Regions from separate parts of the Streptomyces sp. IBSBF 3136 genome, predicted to be linked through region 2. Evidence: riboswitches for the same ligand, from Rfam matches in the RefSeq annotation. Region 2 holds a riboswitch; the other holds the start of a gene.
What was found. Region 2 has a riboswitch for guanidine ahead of V7E45_RS30475 (DMT family transporter). Riboswitches for the same ligand answer to the same signal wherever they lie in the genome.
Positions count from the first base shown of each region.

Region 1: it holds a riboswitch for guanidine, as region 2 does, so the genes downstream of both, V7E45_RS05770 (MBL fold metallo-hydrolase) here and V7E45_RS30475 (DMT family transporter) in region 2, are expected to answer to the same signal.

Region 1 covers NZ_JAJSZC010000016.1:19,158-28,739, reverse strand. The annotation lists gene V7E45_RS05775 (FG-GAP repeat domain-containing protein) at 1-2,022, opposite strand, end outside; gene V7E45_RS05770 (MBL fold metallo-hydrolase) at 2,770-3,648, opposite strand; guanidine-III (ykkC-III) riboswitch at 3,660-3,727, opposite strand; partial or broken gene V7E45_RS05765 (IMP dehydrogenase) at 4,014-4,350, shown strand; gene V7E45_RS05760 (DUF4232 domain-containing protein) at 4,372-4,920, opposite strand; gene V7E45_RS05750 (hypothetical protein) at 5,653-5,802, opposite strand; gene V7E45_RS05745 (2'-5' RNA ligase family protein) at 5,848-6,387, opposite strand; gene V7E45_RS05740 (IS5 family transposase) at 6,449-7,297, shown strand; gene V7E45_RS05735 (hypothetical protein) at 7,294-7,455, opposite strand; gene V7E45_RS05730 (hypothetical protein) at 7,676-7,927, opposite strand; gene V7E45_RS05725 (hypothetical protein) at 8,216-8,407, opposite strand; gene V7E45_RS05720 (nucleotidyltransferase domain-containing protein) at 8,617-9,054, shown strand; gene V7E45_RS05715 (hypothetical protein) at 9,163-9,348, opposite strand.
Region 2 covers NZ_JAJSZC010000186.1:5,981-15,562, forward strand. The annotation lists gene V7E45_RS30425 (SGNH/GDSL hydrolase family protein) at 1-141, opposite strand, end outside; gene V7E45_RS30430 (DUF445 domain-containing protein) at 339-1,652, shown strand; gene V7E45_RS30435 (MFS transporter) at 1,704-3,263, shown strand; gene rdgB (RdgB/HAM1 family non-canonical purine NTP pyrophosphatase) at 3,639-4,241, shown strand; tRNA gene V7E45_RS30445 (tRNA-Leu) at 4,283-4,367, opposite strand; gene V7E45_RS30450 (HNH endonuclease signature motif containing protein) at 4,379-4,960, opposite strand; gene V7E45_RS30455 (HNH endonuclease signature motif containing protein) at 4,957-5,607, opposite strand; gene bcp (thioredoxin-dependent thiol peroxidase) at 5,741-6,208, opposite strand; gene V7E45_RS30465 (DUF3618 domain-containing protein) at 6,301-6,630, shown strand; gene V7E45_RS30470 (GroES family chaperonin) at 6,724-7,026, shown strand; guanidine-III (ykkC-III) riboswitch at 7,113-7,184, shown strand; gene V7E45_RS30475 (DMT family transporter) at 7,225-7,545, shown strand; gene V7E45_RS30480 (transglycosylase domain-containing protein) at 7,609-9,582, opposite strand, start outside.

The DNA.
Region 1 (9,582 bases), on a different contig from region 2:
GCGCCAGCCCGAAGCCGGCTTGGACAGCAGCAAGGTGGTCAGGGGGTCAGAGGACGTGTCGAGCTCCCGGGCTGTGACGGACGCGGCGTTCTCGGCCGGCGCCAGGAGCCGCAACGGCTGCTGGGAAACTCCCGACGGCACGAGGTGCACTCGTTCCTGGTCATCCACGTAGGCGGCGTTGCCGCCGGACTCGTCCACCGTCCAGCGGACGTCTCGCTGGGAGGCGCCCGTGTCGGGCAGGTCACCGACCACCTTGCTCACGGGCGTGCCGTCGGCGACCGTCGTCAGGACGAGCTTTCCGGCCTGCTTGTCGTGAGTCACGACGTACCCGTCCCCGAGCTCGGCTTCGTCGGCAGGGACGAGAACGGATTTGGCCGTCGTACGGTCGTAGACGCCGGCCCGTCCGTCGCACGTCCAGTACACCCAGCGCCCCAGCGCCTGCAGCTCGGTGGGTGTGCAGCCGGCGTCGGTCGTGACGGTCTCGGTCGTCTTCTTCGTCGACAGGTTGTACGCCGTGAGGGCGCCGGGAGTTCCGGCCGCAGTCCACAGGACGTCGCCGGAGAGGGCGGCGGCGGTCGGGGTGCGGGTGACAGCCGGGGCGCCGTCGTTGCCGATCTTGTAGACGTACTGGTGGGTCCGACCGGTGTAGATCAGGTAGCGGCCCGAGACAGCCGTGATCCGTCCGCCGTCGCTCACGCCCCGCTCCCAGAACCACGACTTCGACCCGAAGACGCTGATGTGGTCGGAATTCCCCGCGGAGCCGTGCTCCAGCCAGGCGATCTGTCCGTCGGGGGTGCCGTGGATCGCGGAGCAGGCGGTGTCGCTGTCCGCGCAGTGCGGCACGACCACGCTGGAGTCCAAGAAGGGGGATGCGTCGCTGAACTCAGGGGTGCCGGACGGGGAGACGGTACGTACGCGGCCGGTGCGGTGGCCGTTGGTTCCGTAGCTGGTGCCGTAGTCCGTGACGACCAGCCGCCCTTGGTCGAGCGAGAGACCCTGGATCCGGTAGGGCGGCTTCGGCAGCGCCTTGACCATGCTGACGACCGGCCTGCCATCGGCCGCAGCCTGGATGCGCTGGATGCCCCAGTCGTCGGTGCCCGTGCGGCCGATCTTGACCGCCGTCCCGTCAGAGCCGACCGCGAGGCCGTAGCTCGACGACGGCATCAGGGTGATCGCATCACCGCCGGTGATCGGCTGCGCCCGAACCTGCTTGGTGCCGTTCACCAGCCAGTCACCGACAACGGCCAGATCGTGGGCGACGTTCGTTCCGTCGCTGGTACCGGCCAGCGTGACCTCGGCCGGGGCCCCCGAGAGGTCGGCGCGCGGCAGCACCAAGACCTTGGCCTTGTCGTAGGCGACCACGATGACGTGGTCCGGCGAGACCAGCAGTCCGCTGTAGGCGGCGGGCAGCGGCTCGGTCCAGGTCTGCACCTGTCCGGTCTCACGGTTGACGGCCACCATGCGCGTCCCGCCGTCCAGCGCAGCGCGGAAGAAGACGCTCCGGGTGTCCGCACCGACCGGCATCAGCAGCTCGAGGTTTGCCGGCCCGCCGTTCACCGTCACGTTCCCGGTGGTGCCATCGGGTCCGGGGGTCAGCAGGTGCATCACGTGCGTGGTCGTGCCGTCCTCGACGGTGGTGTTCCGATAGGCGAGCACCAGGTTGTCGTAGGACGTCAGATAGCTGAGGCTGTCCGGCACGTGCGCGGTGCGGAGTGTGCCTTCTCGTGCATCCCAGAAGTCCACCCTCCCGTCGGCGTACTGGTAGGCGAGTACATCGGTGCCCGTAGCCCTCGGCAGCGTGCCGGTTCGGGGCGGTACGCGGACCGGTTCACCGCCTCCGAAGGGTGTCCACCACAGGTCGTTGCTGCCTTCGATCCGGTGAAAGACGCCCTGCGTCCCCACGCCGTCGTGACCGCCGTGCGTCGAAGGCGTCAGCAGTGAGGCTGTCATGTAGGAGTTGCGCAGTGTCGCCGGTACCACCGTCTCCTGCGGTGTGCCGGTCGCCGAGGCCGACGGAAGCATCGGGCTCAACCCCGCAGCGAGTGCCGCGGAGACGGCTACGACGACGGCTGCTCGTCTCGCGCGTGAATGGCTGAAGGTACGACGAACCAAGGTGATCCTCCCCGAGAACAAGGAAGGGATGCGCGCCGCCCAGTCGCTCCCGGCCGCAGCCGTCACACCCCCACAGAAGCCCGATGATCTTACATTTTTCGTTGGCTTTACCCGGGATGTTTTTCAGCCGTCGGGGCCGGGAGAGCCGCTATTCCGTCGGTCCTTCTCAGCGTGCCGACTTCCACAACCGTCCATTCGGCTGGTGGACAAAGTTCCGCCAGCGCACCATCGCCGGCCCGATCGAGCCCGGCCACAGGTACTTGGAAGGCGGTGTGGCTTCGGTGATCACAGCCATGCCGACCACCGGCCCGCCCTCGTGCGCAACGGACCGTCGCGCCTTCTCCAGGTGCCAAGCCGGGCGCGCCCTCCACCCGTATGCGCGCGACGTTCACTGACCGTCCGCCATCGGGCGCCCGGTTGCCGATGTCCCAGAGCGGCCGTAGTTGTCCCTGCCCGGAGAAGGCGGTCTGACGTGGCGAACCTGGTGATGCGCGGTCGCATCGGACCGCGCCACGGGGATGTCGCCGCGCGCATTCGGGCAGCGTGCCCGCGCGTGATTTCCCGCTGCCGTGTGGCCGGGCGCGCTTGGCGCCCCACTCGGATCGGGGACGGGCGCCGGCCCCGTCTCCATGACCGGCCCCGGGTCGGGCCAGTGGCTCAGTCGCCTGGGCAGATGATGAAGAGCGGGTAGGGGAGTCGGCGGGGGTGGTCGCCGATCTCGTTGAGCGCAGCGCGGATGTCGTGCAGGTGGCCGGTGGTCATCTGTAGCGGGGGTTCGTGGGGCTGGTAGGTGGTGCGGACCGGGTAGTCGATGCCTGGTTCGGTGGTCATCTCGATGTGGCAGCCCAGGACGTGGGTGACCTGCCTGTGTTCGCTGAACTCGATCAGGCGGTCGATGGTCTGGGCGTAGGCGGACCAGTCCTGGACGTAGAGCCGGCCGGGATAGACCGTGTCGCCGGTGAGCAGGAACCCGGTCCACGGGTCGTAGAACGTGACCGCTGCCTCGTGGTGCCCGGGGGTGGCCAGGCACTCGAGCACGCGGCCTCCCAGATCGACTCGCGCCACGGCGTCGGGGTCCTTATCAAATCCGAAGTGCCTCCAGGCCGCGGAGAGGTCTGCGTCGACCACCGTGGTCTGAGGGCGGTCGGCGAACTGGCGGTCGCCCGCGGTGTGATCGGCGTGGGCGTGAGTGTGCAGCACCAGCAGGTGGTAGTCCCGTCGGGGGTGGCGGGCGAGCCAGCCGTCGACGAGCTCGTCAACCACTCGGCGCAGGGGGAAGAACTCGGCGGACGCGGTGGCTCCGGTGTCGATCAGCACCGCCTGCGTGGTGCCGAACAGCAGGAACAGGAACGGTGCCTCGTAGTCGATCGCCATGTTCTGCCGCAGGATGACGGTGTGCTCGTCGTAGGCGTAGACCTGGATGTCCGGGTCGGTGTTGTGCTTGGACGACGGTGAGCCGTGGATCCAGCGGACGTCCAACTCGCGAAGCCGGCGAACCGGGCGGTCGAAATCCATGAAGGGTGTGCCTGCGGACATGACGTCTCCTGAGTGCGTCGTCTTGGCAGACCGGGTACGGCGCACATCTCGTCCGGGGCCGGCACTTGAGAGCCTCCGCCGCGAAGCTACCACGAGGTCGATCGAGGCCTCCGTCAGGTCACCCCACCCATGGCGGCAACACCGGCAATCGGCCGGTGAGCAACCGAAACGTCCCCGCAGCGCACCCCGGAGATGCCGTCCTGTTCCGCGGCCTTGGCCCGCCGGCCGGGGTACAGGACGGCGCCCCGTCGGAATCCGCGCTGGCGCGGGCGGGCGCCCGTCAGCGCCAGCGCGGTGGCCGAGGCAGTCCTGGGGGAGGGGGGCAAGGAGTACCTCGCCGACCCGATCCGCTCGCCCGAAGGGTCGGAGCCCTGACCGGCGGCGTCGGCGCGGACTCGGCCCTGGAGTGCGTCGGCACCGATGAGTCCACGCGGCAGGCCCCGCACTCGTCCCACCCGGCCAGCAACGTCGGCGTCCCGCACGAGGTGGCCGTCGACGGACGCGAGCTGTTCTTCTCCCAGGTCGGCCTGCGCGGCGGTCCGGCACCCGTCCGCCGCTTCCTGCCCGACCTGATCGACCGCGTCCTGCCCGGCCGGATTCAGCCGGGCAGGGTGTTCGACCTCCCCCTGCCCCTGGACCAGGTCGCCGAGGGCTACCGGGGCGATGGACGAGCGCCGCGCGGTCAAAGCCCTCCTGGAGCCCCGACCGCGCGGCCGCGGGGGGCTACTGTCCGACCGGGTTGAGGTAGGTGCCCGGGTGGGTGGCGCCGTCCTGCTTCAGGATCTGGCCGCCGAACGGCCACTTCAGAGTGAAGTGCTTTGTTTCGTTCGGCGGTGTGACCAGGAACGTTGCGGGGACGAACTTCTCCTTCTGCGACGTGGACCTGGCAACGGGGAGCAGGTTGATGCTGAAGTCCGTCGTGTCCCCCCGCCCCAGGGTGATCTTCGTGGGCCTCTTGGAGGAGCGCACCAGGGACCAGGTGCCGTCGGTCCGCTGGGCGCCGACCATGTCGACACCGGCAAAGCCGGACAGGGTGCAGGTGCGGTTGCTCTTGTTGGTGAACCAGATGAACGCCTGCGTCTGCTTCCCGGGCCGTCCCATCTCCGGCTTCGCGTCGTCCCCGGTGGCGAAACCGGCCTTCAGGTCGGCGGTGTGGCAACGCGTCGGCGCGGCCTTGGCGGTGGCGGTGGCGGCCGAGGCCGGGACGGCGGCGATGGCGGTGCCGGCGGCGACGATCGCCGCAAGGGCCACGGTGGTCATTTTGGTCTTCATGACGTGTTCGGTTCCCCTCGAATACGACTCGGTGCGCGAGGTCAGTGCGCACCCACGCACCTGTAGACGCTCGATGTCCGGCGGCGGTTCGTTGCGCGCCGAGCAACCTTTTCCGCCGCGTACGGTGGGGGCATGGCGCCGCCTCTGCCCCGAGCTGCTGGCACATCTGGCCTGGGTTCGCGTCTGCCGGCTTCTGTTCCGAACTCTGGTGAGAACTGATCTTCGATGTGCCGTCCCCTACTGTGCATCGTGCGGTGGCGCAGGATGCAGGCGGTCGTCATGTCGCGGGCGATGTGGGTGAGCCGTTCCTCGAGGGTGTCGTAGAGGCCCGCGGTCCGCGCCGAACAGTCGTCGGCCACATGGTCTGGGACCTGGAGCAGGTGGCCGCCGTGCGCCGCGACCACGCCCCCAGGCCGCCCTCGCACTCCTCGGCCATACCGCTCCAGCCCCGACCCCAGCCACGGGTGAGCCGATCCCCGAGCGTCGTGTGCTCGCCGACGGCACAGCAGGATCCGCTCTGCTCGACGAGAAACCGGGCGGTCAGCAGGTCCACGTCGTCTTCGCCCAGCGGCAGATCGAGAGAGCTGAGCAAGCTTCGAAGGGCCGCATCCCAAGAACGTGACGTGCATCAGGTGCGGTTTTCAGGACGTGCCTGGTTTGCGGGCAGGCCGGGGGCTGGGGTCGGATGCGCAGGAAGGTGCAGTGCTGGGTGGTCGGGTTCAGCACTGCGACTTACAGCGGGCTGCGGGCGGCGGCCTGGATGCGGGCGAGCCAGGTCTGGCTGAGTACCAGGATCGTCAGCTCTGCCGGCCACCGGGTGAGTGCTTCAGGGTCGGGGCACACCATCCCGGCGAGCCGGAACTCCCGGACCACCTTCTTCACTGGTCCGCTGCCCGTTGCGGTGGACCAGCCAGGCTCACGGCCCGCTCAGTCAAGGAGGGCGAACGACGCCCGCTCTTGCCACTTCGCGCCGTCATGCACCATGAGCTCAACTGACGAGACGCGCGACGTGAGGGGCAGCCTGCCGAGCAGGTCGGCCTCAATCTCATCCAGAACTGCATCGTCCTGGCCGTCAGCGACGGTCAGGTGGGGCACAATTTCGGCGAACTGGCCCCCATAGGGAGGGGCCTCGGGCCAACGGTCGGCGATCATCTCAGTGAGCCGCCGCAACTGCGTGTCTGGCTCAGGTGCGAGATACAGCACCGCTGGAAACCGCCCACAGCTCTCAAACCTCAGGTCAAAGGCATGATGACTGCCGAACGTGTCAGCGAGAGCCGAGCAGACACGTGCATCTATTCGGCTCTCGTCGAGGAACGGGAAGAGCACTGTGACATGCGCTGGCACTCCTGCTTGGGCTGACGGATCGAACCGCTCACGCCAGGCGCGGACGGCCGGCTCCGCATCCGGGATCCTGACGATGAGACCCGCCTGACCTGCCTGAAACCTACTCGTGCTGTCATCTGCCATGACACAGCATGCTGCCACCTTAGACCGTGTCCTACATGGTCAGTTGACGGTTGTGTTGGGCATGGGGAGTGGACGGTGGGGATGGATCGTTCCGGATGGCTTGTGGGAGTTGGCAAGGCCGTTGCTGCCGCCGGCGCGGGTGCGTCCGCAGGGTGGCGGGGTTGCGAACATCGATGATGAGGCGGTGTTTGCCGCGATCATTTACGTGCTGGTCAGCGGCTGCGCATGGCGGGCGTTGCCACCGTGGTTCGGAGCGTCGAAGTCGACCGTGCACCGCCGCTTCGCCATCTGGTCTCGCATCGGAGTATGGGGGCGGCTGCATCAGAAGGTTCTCCAGCTCCTGGATGAGCAGGACCTGGTCGACCTGTCTCGTGCGGTGGTCGATTCAAGCCACGTGAGGGCTAAAAAGGGGGGCGAATTTGCAGGTCCGAGCCCCGTGGACCGGGGTAAGCCCGGTTCCAAGATGCATGTCCTGTCCGACGCGAACGGACTGCCCCTGCGGGTCGGGCTCTCCGCGGCCCACATCCACGACAGCCTCGCCCTGAAGCCGATGCTGTCCCATTTCCACATGGGACACGAATCCCACGCGGCCGACTCGAAACCCGTCCGCCTCCATGCAGGCAAGGCGTACGACATCCCTCACCTGCGGCGATGGCTATGGGGCACACGCATCGGCGTCCGCATCGCCCGCAAGGGCATCGACTCCAGCGAGCGGCTCGGCCGACGCAGGTGGGTCATTGAACGCACCATGTCCTGGCTGACCGGCTACCGCCGTCTCAACCACCGTTACGAGCGGAGACCAGGCATCTACCTGGCCTTTCTCGGGCTGGCATCCGCCCTCTGCTGCTACAAGCGGTTCCTCAAACTGACCGAACGGGCGCAAGAAAGGCACGCCGCTGGCCATCTTTAGGCGGCGAGCAGGCCGGCGAGCACCAGAGCCGCCATCGCAGAGAAGACCCGCGGCTTCCTCCAACCCGCTCCCGAAGCCTGGCGGGTCAGCTCCCAGACCGTCACCAGACCGCCACCAAGGCCCAGCGCGCTCCGCAGCAGGAAAACGGTGGTGTGCACAGAGAGCCTCCAGGACCTTCGGACGGAGGGGGAAGGCTATCCCTGGTAGGGGTCCGTGGATGGCCAGCCCCAATTTGGGAGATCGCGTATGCGGAACCCGGCTGAGCTGGCAAAGCGCTGACCTGCGCGTTCCTGGGCTGCGCGCCGTGGTTCCCCGCTGTTCCCCGTCGGCCGCCGCCCTATCGGGCACGCATGGGGCACGGTGACTGGCTGCGTCCGGCTACGACGACAGAGGCGGCTTCCTGCGTCGGACGAATCGACGGCAGGCTACCCAGAGGTTGATCAAGAACAGCACTGATCCGGCGATGGGCCAGCCCACGGACCCACCATCGCGGTAGGTCTTGATACCGATCACCAGCAGCAGTGAACCGACCGCCACGCCCATCAGGTCGAGGAAGACGTCTGCCTGCCTCGCGATCTTCGAGTGGTTGACCACGGCTTGATCGTGACAGGTGAACGTGGTCGCCGCCAAGGGTCGGTCCTCCGGTTCCTCAACCCACCACTTGCCCCAGCCCCCATCCCATCCGCCGTCGACCCACACACCGTGGAGCGGGCGTGGTTCATGGCGTCCATGTGGAGCGCGCCACAGTACGAACGACATGGACGCCATGGGCCGCGTCTGCTCGGCTCTGCCTGGGTCGAGGGCGGACGGGATGGGAGATCCCGTGCACGCCCCTACGGACCCGCGGTCGCGTCCCCCTCCATCCCGGTGCCGGCCGATCCCCCGGCGGAAGCATCGTTCTGACCGTGGCCTGCCCGTTCACATCTCTGCCGAGGGCATCCGGGGCTGGGCTGTGGTCTGGTCGGTGGAAGGTTCCGAGATAGTGCAGCCCTGCCTCGTACGCCGTAGCGCGATCAGATCGCGGTCGACGTCGTCCACGATGAAGAACCGCTCCAGCTCCAGACGTGTGGGCTCCTCGACGAACTCCCCGTACGCCTTGTCGACGGTCACGCAATCCCCCACCGCCGTGGTCACGTAATTCCCCAGGCCGTGGGCCGTTGCATTGCATGACGTGGAGTGAGTCCGTGGGCTGGGCCTGCGCCATCGTGGCCTCTGCCGGCGCCGGTGGTGGCTGTCGCGGCCTCGGCCTGAGAAGCTGTCCGATCTCGGTGCCGGCTATTCGGGGAGGGACATTCGAGGTGCATCGCGACGATCAGTCAGTGAACCTTTCGACCGCACTGTCGCCGGAGCGGGTCGCTGAGATCAACGAGGTCATCGACCGGATCACACGCTGGGCGAGGGGCCGGGAAGACATTGTCGGCCTGCTCTTGGTGGGATCGTGCGCCCGCAACGCCGCGCGACCGGACTCCGACATCGACGTCGTCCTGCTCACCACGGACGAGTCCCGATACCTCCGTGAGGATGCCTGGGCCGTGGAACTCGGCCTGGGCGAACTGATCCGCACCCAGCGATGGGGACCGATCACGGAACGACGCTATTCCACGGCCTCCGGCCTGGAGGTCGAGCTGGGCATCGGTTCTCCGACCTGGGCAAAGACAGATCCCGTCGATCATGGGACGCATCGTGTCGTCACCGACGCTGCCCGGGTGTTGCACGACCCGGCAGGCATCCTTGCCGACCTTCTCGCCGCCTGCTGACTGACCGGCGGCGTGTCGGTGGGGCCCTTGGGCCGCTTGTTGGGCCGCCCCGTGCGGCGCCGCCCCGATACTGGCCTGGTGACCGGTACCGGGGCGGTGGGCGTCTTACTACTCGGCGAGGAAGACCACCGACTTGAACAGCCGCAAGGGCCCGGCCTCGCTACCTGCCGCCAGAGTCGTGCTCGTGCCGGCGCAGTCCGTCTCCAGGTAGAGCTGAGCGGTCTCGTCGGTGTTGTTCACGGGGCTGAAGGCGTTCTGGAGCGGATGCCCCACGATCTCGGGGATGTGAGCCACATGTCGGACACCGGGTCTATCCGTTCACTCCGCCGGTCTCGACCCGGGGGCGCACACAGGCGCTCAGGGGGCGCGGCGCACGGGAAGTGCTTGAAGAGCACGCGGCTGGGCCCTTCGCTTCCGTGCCCCACATCATGGGGGTAGGCAGCCTTCAGTCGGAATGCGCGTCCGTTGCGGACTGGCACCGCGGTCGCCGGTCCGGCCGGTGCGACCAGCAGGCCAGGTGTGCCTTGC
Region 2 (9,582 bases):
GCCGCGATGCGGACGATCGCCGGCGAAAGAGCTGCGGGGGGTGCCGTCGTCGGCGGCCACCGTGACGTAGATGACGGCGGACAGAACCACGACCAGCGCGGCGAGCGCGCTCAGGACGGCATAACCATGACGCTTGGTCACGCTTGTGTTGTTCTCCTCGATAGATGGGAGCCTCAGGCTCCGATCCGATGAGTCCATGATGCGTCATGAACCAGGGAGAGCTGACAGGGACCTGCCGCAAACCCCCCGAGGAGACAGACGCCGGGAACTCCTGTTCCGTTCCGGGAGTCGGTCAGGAAGGGACAATTGTGCGCGGGATCACCGAACGGGTGGAGATGATGGAACACACGGAGACGGAAACACCGGACCGGGCCACGTCGTACCGGACCATGACCGCCTTCACCCCCGCCGACGAGGAACGGCGGCGCGGGGTACGGCGCATGAAACTCACGGCGACCGGCATGCTGCTGTTCGTGGCCGTCGTCTACGTGCTGGCCACATGGGCCTCGCACCAGGGCGCCGGCACCTGGGCGGACTACCTCGCGGCGGCCGCCGAAGCCGGCATGGTCGGCGCGCTCGCCGACTGGTTCGCGGTCACCGCCCTCTTCCGGCACCCGCTCGGCCTGCCCATCCCGCACACCGCGATCATCCCCACCAAGAAGGACCAGCTCGGCATCTCCCTCGGCGAGTTCGTCGGCGAGAACTTCCTCTCCCAGGACGTCGTACGCCAGCGGCTGCGCGCCGTCGGCATCGGCAGCCGACTCGGCGCCTGGCTGGCCGAACCCGACCACGCCGACCGCGTCACCGCCGAACTGGCCACCGCCCTCAGGGGCGCCCTCACCGTCCTGCGCGACTCCGACGTCCAGGCCGTGGTCGGAGAGGCCGTCACCCGGCGCGCCAACGCCCAGGAGATCGCCCCCGGCATCGGCAAGATGCTGGAACGGGTCGTCGCCGACGGCGGCCACAAACGCGTCGTCGACCTCGTCGTCGGCCGCGCCCACGACTGGCTCGTGCTGCACCGCACCGACGTCATGGTCGCCGTCGAGGGCGGCGCACCCGGCTGGACCCCGAGGTTCGTCGACAAGAAGGTCGGCGAACGCGTCTACAAGGAACTGCTGCGCTTCTGCGCCGAGATGCGCGACATGCCCTCCCACCCCGCCCGCGGCGCCCTCGACCGCTTCCTCACCGACTTCGCCTCCGACCTCCAGTCCGACACCGACACCCGCGCCCGGGTCGAACGGCTCAAGGGCGAGGTACTGGGCCGCAGCGAGGTCCAGGACCTCATCGCCTCCGCCTGGACCGCCGTCCGCTCCATGATCGTCGCGGCCGCCGAGGACGAACGCAGCGAACTCCGGGTGCGCGTACGGGCCGCCCTGCTGTCCCTCGGCTCCCGCATGGCGAGCGAGCCGAAGGTCCAGGACAAGGTCGACACCTGGGTCGAGGGCGCCGCCGTGCACGTCGTCACCACCTACCGCAAGGAGATCACCTCCCTGATCACCGACACCGTCGCCGGCTGGGACGCCGAGCACACCACCCGCAAGATCGAGGCCCACATCGGCCGCGACCTGCAGTTCATCCGCATCAACGGCACCGTGGTCGGCTCGCTGGCCGGCCTGCTCATCCACACCCTCTCCCGCGGCCTCGGGGCCTAATCGCACCGGACCAGGGCACCCGACTCCTCGTCCTCGACGAGGAGGGAGCCCATGAGCACATCAGCCGAAGCGCCGTCGCCCGGAAACGGCCGGACCATCACCACCAACATCCCCGCCCGACTCGACCGCCTGCCCTGGTCCCGCTGGCACTGGACCATCGTGATCGGGCTGGGAACGGTGTGGATCCTCGACGGCCTCGAGGTCACGGTCGTCGGCAACATCGCAGGCCGCCTCTCCGAACCCGGCAGCGGCCTGGCCATCTCCTCCGGCCAGATCACCGGCATGGCCGCCGCGCTGTACGTGGCCGGCGCCTGCGTCGGCGCCCTCTTCTGGGGCCGGCTCACCGACCGCTTCGGCCGCAAGAACCTGTTCATGATCACTCTGGCCGTGTACCTCGTGGCCACCGCGCTGACCGCCGTCTCCTTCGCCCCCTGGTGGTTCTTCCTCTTCCGGTTCCTGACCGGCTTCGGCATCGGCGGCGAGTACGCGGCGATCAACTCCGCGATCGACGAACTGATCCCGGCCAAGTACCGCGGCCGCGTCGACCTGATCATCAACGGCAGCTTCTGGCTCGGCGCCGTCGGCGGCTCCCTGCTCTCCATCGTCGCCCTCAACACGAACCTGCTGCCCGCGAACCTCGGCTGGCGCCTCACCTTCGCCCTCGGCGCCGTCCTCGCCCTGGTCATCCTCCTGGTACGACGCCACGTCCCGGAAAGCCCCCGCTGGCTGCTGATCCACGGCAGGGACCGGGAGGCCGAGGAGATCGTCACCGGCATCGAACAACGCATCGAGGCCGAGAAGGGCGAGGCGCTCGCCGCGCCGGAGGGCGAGCTGGAGATCCACCAGCGCAAGGACACCAAGTTCCTGGAGATCGCCCGCACCATCTTCGCCGACTACCCCAAGCGAGCCACCCTCGGCTTCTCCCTCTTCATCGGCCAGGCGTTCCTCTACAACGCGATCACCTTCGGCTTCGGCGCCATCCTCACCAAGTTCTTCGACGTGCCCGCCGACCACACCGGCTACTACTTCGCCGTCATCGCCATCGGCAACTTCTGCGGCCCCCTGCTGCTCGGCAAGCTCTTCGACACCGTCGGCCGCCGCGTCATGATCTCCTCGACCTACCTGCTGTCCGGCCTCCTGCTGTTCGGCACGGCCTGGCTCTTCGACCGCGGCTCGCTCAGCGCGGGCACCCTCACCGCCTGCTGGTGCGCGGTCCTCTTCTTCGCTTCCGCCGGCGCCTCCAGCGCCTACCTGACGGTCTCCGAGATCTTCCCGATGGAGACCCGGGCCATGTCCATCGCCTTCTTCTACGCCCTCGGCACCGCCGCCGGCGGCATCAGCGGCCCGCTGCTCTTCGCCGACCTCACCAGCACCGGCAAGGTCGGCGACACCGTCCTCGCCTTCCAGATCGGCGCCGCCCTGATGTGCCTGGCCGGGCTGGTCGCGGCCGCGCTCGCGGTACGGGCCGAAGGCCGCTCCCTGGAGGACATCGCCCGCCCGCTGTCCGCCGCCGCGAACAAGGCGAAGACGGCGACCAGGAACGCCCGCGCCGCCGGTTCGACCCACGGCAAGCAGGGGCCCACGGCACCGCCGGCGGCCAGCAGGCCGTGACGCGCCGGACATAGGCCTGCCGGACCGTCCGCGCCCGGCAGGCCGCAACACGCCGGATCATGGCCTGGCGGACCGTCCGCGCCCGGCAGGCCGCAACACGCCGGATCATGGCCTGCCGGACCGTCCGCGCCCGGCAGGCCTGACCGCCCGGACCATGGCTGCCGGACCCACCGCGGCCGGCAGCCGGTGCGCGCCGGGCCACGGCCACCGGACCTACCGTGGCCGGCAGCCCGCAACCCGCCGGATATAGGCCCGCCGGACCGTCCGCGGCCGGCAACCGGTGCGCGCCGGGCCACGGCCACCGGACCCACCATGGCCGGCAGGCCGTGACCGGCCGGGGCACGGGGGCCGGGCCCACCAGGGATACTGGCCCCCATGACCCGCCTGATCCTCGCCACCCGTAACGCCGGAAAGATCACCGAGCTGAGGGCCATCCTCGCCGAAGCAGGGCTCCCCCACGAGCTGGTCGGCGCGGACGCCTACCCCGACGTCCCCGACGTCAAGGAGACCGGCGTCACCTTCGCCGAGAACGCCCTCCTCAAGGCCCACGCGCTGGCCCAGGCCACCGGTCTGCCCGCCGTCGCCGACGACTCCGGCCTCTGCGTCGACGTCCTCGGCGGCGCCCCCGGCATCTTCTCCGCCCGCTGGGCGGGCCGGCACGGTGACGACAGGGCCAACCTGGACCTGCTGCTCGCCCAGCTCTCCGACATCGCGGAGGGGCACCGGACCGCGCACTTCGCGTGCGCCGCGGCGCTGGCGCTGCCGGACGGCACCGAGCGGGTGGTCGAGGGTCAGCTGCGGGGCGTCCTGCGGCACGCACCGGCCGGCACGAACGGCTTCGGCTACGACCCGGTCCTCCAGCCGGACGGCGAGACCCGCACCTGCGCGGAGCTGAGCCCCGAGGAGAAGAACGCGATCAGCCACCGCGGCAAGGCGTTCCGGGCGCTGGCGCCGGTGGTGCGGGAGCTGCTGGGCTGAGAACGGAAGAGGGGTCGCCCGGACGGGCGACCCCTCACCTGTGCGGCCGGTGGGACTCGAACCCACACGGGATTTCTCCCACGGGCACCTAAAACCCGCGCGTATCGCCTATTTCGCCACGGCCGCCCCAAAACGGACTAATCACTCGCAGGCCGTTTTGCCTCGCTCAGTGTACGGGGCGGCTTCTTTCGCCTGCCGCCGCCTCGGCACCAGGTACTCGTCACCGCATGGCAGTTGGGGCAGAGCAGCCGGAGGTTGTCCCGGCGGTCGTCGCTCCAGTCGCCGTTGATGTGATCGACCTCCAGGGTCATCGGCCTCCCGAGCCATTCGGGCCCGAGCCCGCACTCGGCGCACGCCTCCGGCACGCCCACCTCACGGAGCGCACGGCGGAGCAGATGGGTACGTGTCCGACGGGAGCCGTCGTGCCGGACCAAAATGTCCTCGGGCCGCCTGGCCCGGTCCGTGTGCGTCCTGCCCCGCTGGTGCGCCTGCCCCAGGAAGTGCGCGGTGGAGAGGCCCTGCTCGGCGATCCAGCGGCGCAGCATCGCGCGCTGGGTGTCGGTGTCCGGGCGGCCGAGGCGACGCAGCGTCCCGGCGACGGAGACCGACTCGGCGACAGCCAGACGCAGCTCCTCGGTCCCGGGCCGGGCAGGCCCGCGCGAGTCTCGTCCGGTGGCTCCGGGCGGCCGCTCCCCCGTGTTCCGCGCCTCGCCGCTCATACGCCGCCGCCCCCGGCCCTCCTGCCCCGGCCCCGGTAGTTGTCGGTCACCGAGTGACAGTTGGGGCAGAGGAAGCGCAGGTTCTCGATGCGGTTGTCGCGCCAGTTCCCATCGACGTGATCGACTTCCAGCGGCAGCGGACGGCCCCGCCACACCGGCGCGGTCCCGCAGGAGGCGCAACGCTCCGCCACGCCGGTGGACGTCATCGCCCACCTCAGCCGGTCGCTCTGCACGCGGCGGGCCTGACCGGGCGGCTGCTCGACGAGAAGGGCCTCCGGGCTACGGGCCCGCCAGGGCCTGCCCCGCCGGTTCGGGCCCCGGAAGTGCGAGGTGTCGATCCCGTACGCCCTGATCCGCCGGCTGATGTGTGTGTGGTGGCCGCCGACGACCTCCAGCCCGAGACGACGCAGGACCTCGGCCATGTTCGTCGAGGCCGCCACCGCCCCTTCGAGCACCTCCTTCGTCCACTTCACCCCCTCCCTCTCGAAATGCGACACGTCCACCCCGAGCTTCTTCATCCGCTCCCGGACGTACCGGCGGGTCGGGCTCCGGGGGTCCACGCCCAGGTTCTCCAGTGCCTGCGAGAACGTCCGCGCCCCGCGAGCCGCCGCTTCCAGCCGTTCCTTGGTGTACGCGCCGGCTCCCATCGGTCCCCCTCCGTTCCGGCCGCGTGTTCGCGGCCCGTACGGAGTAACGAACCGCCTGCCGGGCGGTCACGCCTCGGACGCGGGAACGGCCCGCCGCGGCGGGTGCCGGGCGGGCCGTTCGGGCGGGAGGAACTCAGATGCCGAGGTCCTTGATGATCTTCGCCACGTGGCCGGTGGCCTTGACGTTGTACAGGGCGCGCTCGACCTTGCCCTCCTCGTCCACGACCACTGTGGAGCGGATGACGCCGACGACCGTCTTGCCGTAGAGCTTCTTCTCGCCGAAGGCGCCGTACGCCTCCAGGACCTTCTTGTCCGGGTCGGCCAGCAGCGTGACCTTCAGGGACTCCTTCTCGCGGAACTTCGCGAGCTTCTCGGGCTTGTCCGGGCTGATGCCGAGGACGTCGTAGCCCGCGCCGGCCAGCACCTCCAGGTTGTCCGTGAAGTCGCAGGCCTGCTTGGTGCAGCCGGGAGTGAGGGCTGCGGGGTAGAAGTAGACGATGACCTTGCGGCCCTTGTGGGCGGAGAGGGACACCTCGTTGCCGTCGGCGTCGGGGAGGGTGAAATCGGGGGCCGGGTCCCCGGGCTGGAGTCGCTCGCTCATCGGGCCAGCGTAACCGGGGGGCCTTACGGTGCGGGGAAGCCGGGAACTGACAGACTGTCCAGAACAGCATCAAGGACTTCGGAGGCCGTACGGTGGCGGACACGTCGGACACCAGAACCCCGGCGCAGATCGAGGCGGACATCAAGCGCCGCCGCGAAGTGCTGGCCGAGACGCTCGACGAGATCGGGGTGCGGGTGCATCCGAAGACGATCGTCGGCGATGCCAAGGCCAAGGTGGTCGCCAATGTCGATCACACGGTCGGACGGGCGTACGTCCAGGTCAACCGTGTCGTGAGTGAGGTACGCGCGCAGTTCGTGGACGAGGAGGGTGCGCCGCGGCTCGAGCGGGTCGTGCCCGTCGCCCTGGTGGTGGTCGGGGTCGTGGGGCTGCTCGCCCTCGGCACGCGGCGCCGCAAGGGCTGACCGGGGTCGTACGGGCGAGTCACAGGCAGGTAGGTTCGAGGCGTGAGCGCCAACAGAAACAGCAACCCTCAGCACGACAAGCTGCCCATCCGGATGCTGCACGACCGGGTTCTGGTCCGGCAGGAGACCGGCGAGGGCGAGCGGCGGTCGGGCGGCGGCATCCTGATCCCCGCGACCGCGGCGGTCGGGCGCAGGCTGGCCTGGGCCGCGGTCGTGGCGGTGGGCCAGAACGTGCGGACCGTGGAGCCCGGCGACCGGGTCCTGTTCGACCCGGAGGACCGGGCCGAGGTCGAGGTGCGGGGCGTGGCGTACGTGCTCATGCGGGAGCGGGATCTGCACGCGGTGGCCGCGGACCGGTTCGAGGGGGCCGAGGACTCCACGGGGCTGTATCTCTGATTCCCCGAGGGGGCTTCCCCCGCGGTTCGGTATTCCCTGCCGAGCAGGGCCGAAGGGGCCGGTGACGGTGGTCACCGGCCCCTTCGGCGTTCCTTTGCTATGTTCGAAGGGGCCCGACGAGACGCGCCGTACCGGGACGCAGGCAAAGACGACGCACCGCGAGAAGTGGGTTTTCCGTCGTCCTGGAGGTGCGCTGGCGTGGCGTGGGTTCTGTTGATCGTGGCCGGTCTGCTGGAGGTCGGCTGGTCGATCGGGATGAAGTACACGGACGGTTTCAGCCGGCTCGTGCCCAGTCTGGTCACCGGTGCGGGGATCGTCGCCAGCATGGTGCTGCTGTCGTACGCCGCCAGGTCGCTGCCCATCGGTACCGCCTACGGCGTGTGGGTGGGGATCGGGGCGGCCGGGGCGGCGGTGCTCGGCATGGTGGTGCTCGGTGAGCCGGTCACCGCCGCGCGGATCTTCTTCGTGTGTCTGCTGCTGGTCGCCGTGGTGGGGCTGAAGGTGACCGGCGGTCACTGAGACGGGCGCCCGTCGAGCGACCAGCGGTCGCTGACGGGCGCCGTCCTCGTCCGCGGCCGGGTTCTACGGCTGGGGTCCTGTGGTGCCGATGCCGCCCGGGTTGCCCCCTGCCGTGTCGCCGCCGGTGGTCGTGCCACCGCCGTTGGTGCCGCCTTGTGTGTCGCCGCCGGTCGCGTTGCCGCCGTCGGTGGTGCCCCCTGCCGTGTCGCCGCCGGTGGTGGTTCCGCCGCCGTCGGTGGTCGTGCCGCCGCCGTCGGTCGTGGTGCCGCCGCCGGTGGTGTCACCGGTGGTGCCGCCGTCGGTGGGGGTGCCGGAGGGGGTGCTGGTGGTGCCGCCGTTGCCCTGGCCGCCGTTGTCGGTGGCGCCTCCGTTGTCCTGCCCGGCGGTGCCCGGCTGGTCGGAGGGGCTCGAGCTCGGGGGCAGGATCACGTCGGCGCCCTGCTGGAGTTCGAGGTCGAACTCGGTGGCCGGCTTGCCCTTGAGGGCGTCACGCGTGTACTGCGCCCAAATGGCGGTGGGCGGGCCACCGCCGTTCATACGGGGCTGGCCGAGGGCGTAGTACAGCGACTTGTGCTTGGCCGTGACCGGGTCCTGGCCCATGACGGAGACGACGGTGGCGAGGTCGGGGGTGTAGCCCGCGAACCAGGCGGCGGTGTCCTCCTCGGCGGTGCCGGTCTTGCCGGCCGCGGGGCGGCCGGCCTGCTGGGCGGCGACGGCGGTGCCGTTGTCGACGACGCTCTGCAGGACGGAGGTGGTGGTGTCGGCGGCCTCGCGGCTGACGGCCTGCTTGGTCTGCCGGTCGGGCAGCTTGACGTCCTCGGTGCTGTCCTTGGTGATCTTCTCGACCATGGTGTACGTGCCGTGCCTGCCGTGGTTGGCGAGCGTGGCGTACGACTCCGCCATGTCCAGGACGCTGGCGGTGGCGGTGCCGAGGGCGATGGACGGGTAGGGCTGGAGGTCCTGGGTGCCGGACGGGATGCCGAGGTCGACGGCGGTCTGCTTGACCTTGGCGGGACCCACGTCGACGGCCATCTGCGCGTAGACCGAGTTGACCGAGAGATCGGTGGCCTTGCGGACGGTGATGTCGCCGTACGACTTCTGGTCCTCGTTCGCGGGGGCGTAGGGGCCGCCGCTCCAGCCCTGTACGGGGCGCCGGTTGGTGCCGTCGTACGTGGTGTTCGGGGTGATGGGCTGGCCGTCCTGGGTGGTCGAGCTGTTCTGCACGGCCGCGGTGAACACGAAGGGCTTGAAGGTGGAGCCGACCTGGAAGTCACCGCGGGTGGCGCCGTTGGTGTACTGCTTCACGTAGTCGATGCCGCCGTACAGGGCGACGACCTTGCCCGTCTTGGGGTCGACGGAGGCGCCGCCGGCCCGGACGTAGTTGTCGACCTTGTTGTTCTTCTTGTCCAGCTTGGAGATCAGCTGGTCGTTGACGGCCTTGACGAAGGCGTTCTGCTTGGACTTCTGGAAGGTGGTGGTGATGCGGTAGCCGCCGCCCTCCAGCTGTTCCTTGGTGAGGATCTCGTTCTCGGTGAGGTAGTCCTTGACGGCCTCGACGAGGTAGCCGCGCTGGCCGGAGAGGCCGGTGGAGACGGTCTGCTCCTTCGGCATGGGGAACTTCATGCCGGCGCGCTCGGACTTGCCGAGCCAGCCCTTGGTGACCATGCCGTCCAGGACGTAGTTCCAGCGGGCGATGGCGGCGGGCCTGTTCTCGGGGTGGGCGACGACGTCGTACTCGCTGGGCGCGTTGACGAGCGCGGCGAGGTAGGCGGCGCGGGCCGGGTCGAGGTCGGCCGCGTCCTTGCCGTAGTAGGCCTGGGCGGCGGACTGGATGCCGTAGGCGTTGCGGCCGAAGTAGCTGGTGTTGAGGTAGCCCTCGAGGATCTCGTCCTTGGACTTGTTGCGGTCCAGCTTGATCGAGATGAAGAACTCCTTGGCCTTGCGGGTGACCGTCTGTTCCTGGGCCAGGTAGTAGTTCTTCACGTACTGCTGGGTGATGGTCGAGCCGGACTGCTTGCCCTTGCCGGTGGCGGTGTT